DNA from 2 places in the Cryobacterium sp. TMT2-18-2 genome. Region 2 is predicted to be linked to the other one. Evidence: predicted binding sites of a transcription regulator. Region 2 holds the regulator's gene; the other holds the start of a gene.

Region 1 (2,200 bases), on a different contig from region 2:
ATCAAACCGTAGAAGCCGAACGAGAACGCGAGGATGAGTGACACCCACGGCAGCGAGCCGTAGCCGACGGTGAGCACGACGACGGCCCCGAGGCTGATTCCCACGGCTACCCACTGCAGCAGGCGCAGACGCTCGCGCAGCAGAATGACGCCGAGGAACACGGTCACGATCGGGTTGATGAAGTAGCCGAGGGCTGCCTCGACCACGTGGCCGCTGAGGGCGGCGAAGACGTAGGTCTGCCAGTTGACGAAGATCAGGAGGCCGGCCAGACCCATCGTGAACACGATGCGGGGCCTCCGCAGCAGCGCGAGGAAGGACTTCCACTTGCGCGTGACCGTGATCAGCAGTGCGCAGAACACCAGAGAGAAGAGAACCCGCCAGGCCACGATCTCGAAGGCACCACTGGGCGCGAGGAGCAGAAAGTAGAGCGGCAGGGCGCCCCAGAGGGCGTAGGCGAGGACCGCGTAGATCAGTCCCTTGCTTTGCTCCGACCGCGCCGGGCGGGCCGCGCGGATTTTCCCGGGTGAAAGAGGGTCTTGCGCCACAGCGGACCTTTCTTAACGACGAATCCCGGATGGCCAGGGCCATCCGGGATTCTACCGTTGCGTGGGTGTGGCTAGCGAACGACGACTGCGAGCACGTCGCGGGCCGACAGGACGAGGAGGTCCTCGCCACCGAACTTGACTTCGGTTCCACCGTACTTGGAGTAGATCACCTTGTCGCCGACGGCGACGTCGAGTGGAATGCGGTTGCCGTTGTCGTCGATGCGGCCGGGGCCGACTGCGACAACTTCGCCCTCCTGGGGCTTTTCCTTGGCGGTGTCAGGAATGACCAGACCTGATGCGGTGGTCTGCTCTGCGTCGACCTGCTTGATGACGATGCGATCCTCGAGCGGCTTGATGGAGACCGACACGGTTGACCTCTTTCTTAGCTAAGACATAGTTAGCAGACTCACAGCGAGAGTGCTAAGACGAGTTTAGGGCGCATCTGGCACTCACGCAACGTGAGTGCCAGATGCGCCGTGTTGATAGGTTTGCACGATGGAACGCTCAGAGCTCGTCGAGCTGTTATCGCCGGGCGGTTTGCGCCTGCTGGACTCGTTGCCGCCGTACGACCCGGCCGCCGACGTCGTGCGGGTGGTGAGCGAACTCCGCAAGGCCGGACACAGCCCCGACCTGGTCACCGCGGTGCTCAGCCAGTCCCGGCTCCGCGCCAGGGCCGTGCCCAAGTTCGGCGAGTTCGCCGGCCGCATGCTGTTTACGGAGGCCGGCCTCGAGCAGGCCACCCGGTTGAGGGTGGCGGCGCTGCACGCCGGCCGCTTCGCGGGCGCGTACCTGGACCGGGTCGTCGACCTCGGCTGCGGCATCGGAGGCGACGCCATGGCCCTGGCCGCCATGGACCTCACGGTCACGGGGGTGGACGCCGACGAGGTGACCGCGACCGTCGCCAGCTACAACCTGGCTCCGTTCGAGAACGCGAGCGTGCTGCACTCGTCCGCGGAAGACATCGACCTGGCTGGCTTCGACGCCGCCTGGCTCGACCCGGCCCGGCGCACCGCCGGGCACTCCAACACCTCGCGCCTGACCCGGCCGGAGGACTACTCCCCCCACCTCGATTTCGTCTTCGGTCTCAGTGAGCGGATGCCCGTCGGCGTCAAGCTCGGGCCGGGCCACGACCGCGAGCTGATCCCCGCGGAGGCCGAGGCGCAGTGGGTCTCCGTGGACGGCAAGCTCGTGGAGATGGGGCTGTGGTTCGGAGCACTGGCACGCGCCGGCATCCGTCGCTCCGCCCTGTTGCTCGGCCGAACCGGGATTCACGAACTGACCGCGCCCCACGACAGTACGGATGCCCCGGTGGGAGTGCTGGGCGACTACCTGTACGAGCCGGACGGCGCGATCATCCGTGCACGTCTGATCGGGGACCTGGCCCGGTCGCTCGACGCGTCGATGCTGAGCGAGGGGATCGCGTACCTCACCTCCGAGACCCTGCACCGCACGCCCTTCGCCACCGCATTCCGGGTGCTCGAGGTGCTGCCCGTCGACGAGAAGAAGCTGCGGCTGGCCCTACAGGAACGCCGCATCGGCACTCTCGAGATCAAGAAACGCGGCGTGGACGTCGACCCGGCCACCCTGCGCACCCGACTGAAGCTCAAGGGCCCCGAGTCGGCGACGCTCGTGCTCACCCGGGCCGCCGGTCACCG
Region 2 (2,200 bases):
ATGTCGCCGAAGTTGCCGAAGTTGCCGTCGAAACCGGCAGCTCCGCCGCCCGAGCGGCCGTTGCCGCCACGGTCGTAGTTGTCGCGTTGCTTGACGTCGCTGAGCACGTCGTAGGCGTGCGTGACGGATTTGAAACGCTCGGATGCATCCGCGCCCGGGTTCACGTCGGGGTGCAGCTGCCGGGCCAGCCTGCGGTAGGCCTTCTTGATCTCGTCGGTCGAGGCGTCGCGGGCGACGCCGAGTACTTCGTAATGGTCAGCCAAAGCTGGCTCTCCTAGGTCTGTTCTGAAATGTGGTGTCCCGCCGGTTTCTGGGCCGAGGGGAACTGGTCAATTCTCGCCGAGAAGGCGTGAAAGGTAGCGGGCGACCGCGCGGACGGCCGCCATGTTGTTCGAGTAGTCCATCCGAGTGGGGCCGAGCACGCCGAGGCGCGCCAGGTTGCCGCCCTGCGAGGAGTAGCCGCTGGTGAGAACGGACGTCTCGGCCAGACCGAACGGGGCATTCTCCCGGCCGATACTGACGGACACGCCGTGCTGGTCGGAGGCCATCTCGCCGAACAGCCGCAGAAGCACGACCTGTTCCTCAATGGCCTCGAGCACCGGGAAAATGCTGCCGGTGAAGTCTTCCTCAGTGCGCACGAGGTTGGCGGCGCCGGCCATCACGAGCCGGTCCTGCCTGTTCGCGCCGACCTGGTCGCGCAGGGTGCCGGTGATCAGATCCACCGCCTCCTGTTGCTCGAGCGGGCCGAGGCCGGAGCCGGCGGTGAGGGAGCTGCCGGTGAGGGTGCTGGCGGCCTCGCTCATGCCGAGCCCGACCAGGGCAGAATTCAACCGGGTGCGCAGGTCGATCAGAACGGGTTCAGCCAGTGGCCGGGGCAGGTCGACGACGCGTTGCTCGACCCGTCCGGCATCCGTGATCAGAACCGACAGGAGGCGAGTCTCGGACAGGGGCACCAGTTCGATGTGGCGCACCTTCGCGCGGGACAGCGACGGATACTGCACCAGGGCGACCTGATGGGTGAGCTGCGAGAGCAGCCGCACGCTGCGGGCCAGCACCTCGTCGAGGTCGGCCGACTGACCGAGGAACGTCTCGATGGCTTGGCGCTGCGCCGCCGAGAGCGGGCGCAGATCGGCGAGGTGGTCGACGAACAGGCGGTAGCCCTTGTCGGTGGGGATGCGGCCCGACGAGGTGTGCGGAGCCGCGATCAACTCTTCCTCTTCGAGCAGGGCCATGTCGTTGCGGATCGTGGCCGCCGACACCCCGAAGGAATGCCGGTCGACGATAGATTTAGAACCGACGGGTTCGCGGGAGGCGACGTAGTCCTGAACGATCACACGCAGGACTTCGAGACTGCGATCGGACACCATGGCGCTCGCCTCCTCCCAGCGTCGCGAGTGCAGCACCGATTGGCACTCGCGGTATGTGACTGCCAATCATACCGCGACCGGCTGGGCTTACCCATTGCTCCCCAATGTTGGGGCGCAGTAACTTAGGCATGTAGCACCTCTTCCCCGGTGCACTGAAAGGCATGATCATGAGTAATTTCACTGGTCCCGGACCCGATGATCCGTACCAGGGCCAACGGCCACCGCAACCGCCCTACCAGCCTGCCGCCCCCGGACCGTCGGCACCCCTGACGCAGGCGGATGACCGCCAGTGGGCGTCCCTCGCTCATCTGGGCGGGATCCTCATGTTCGTGCCGTCCCTGGTGCTGTGGCTGCTGTTCAAGGACCGCGGACCTCTGACCAGCGTCGAGGCGAAGGAAGCGATCAACTTTCAGATCACGCTTCTGATCGGCTATTTCGCGATCAACTTTTTTGCGACGGTCATCGGCTTCCTCACGTTCGGCATCGGCGGCGTCATCGGCGGTCTCGCCTGGGTGCTGTACATCCTCGGTGTTGTCTTCTCGGTGCTCGGCTACCTCCAGGCGAAGGACGGCCACCACTACCGGTACCCGTTCGCTGTGCGCCTGATCAAGTAGCCCGGCGCACTCGGTTTTTCTTTAGAAGGAGCACCAATGACCAATTCCACCCCACCGCCGCCCGCCAACCCGTACCAGGCTCCCACCCCGATGAACCCGGCCGACGAAAAACTGTGGGCCACCCTCGTGCACGTCGGCGGCATTCTGTTCTATTTCGTGCCGGCTCTGATCGGCTACATCGTGCTCAAGGACCGCGGCCCGTTCATCCGGGCGCACACT

Evidence for each region. Region 2 encodes HrcA, which represses chaperone genes, less so after heat shock. Its sites were predicted from a motif close to TTNGCACTCGNNNNNNNCGAGTGCNAA; they were not measured.
Region 1: the regulator HrcA is predicted to act here: its motif matches at 988-1,014, upstream of groES (co-chaperone GroES).

What each region holds. Positions count from the first base shown of each region.
Region 1 is NZ_SOFU01000036.1:96,936-99,135, reverse strand. It holds gene rarD (EamA family transporter RarD) at 1-515, opposite strand, end outside; gene groES (co-chaperone GroES) at 617-913, opposite strand; gene E3O22_RS11630 (methyltransferase domain-containing protein) at 1,041-2,200, shown strand, end outside.
Region 2 is NZ_SOFU01000010.1:45,851-48,050, forward strand. It holds gene dnaJ (molecular chaperone DnaJ) at 1-263, opposite strand, end outside; gene hrcA (heat-inducible transcriptional repressor HrcA) at 330-1,367, opposite strand; gene E3O22_RS03030 (DUF4870 domain-containing protein) at 1,535-1,981, shown strand; gene E3O22_RS03035 (DUF4870 domain-containing protein) at 2,018-2,200, shown strand, end outside.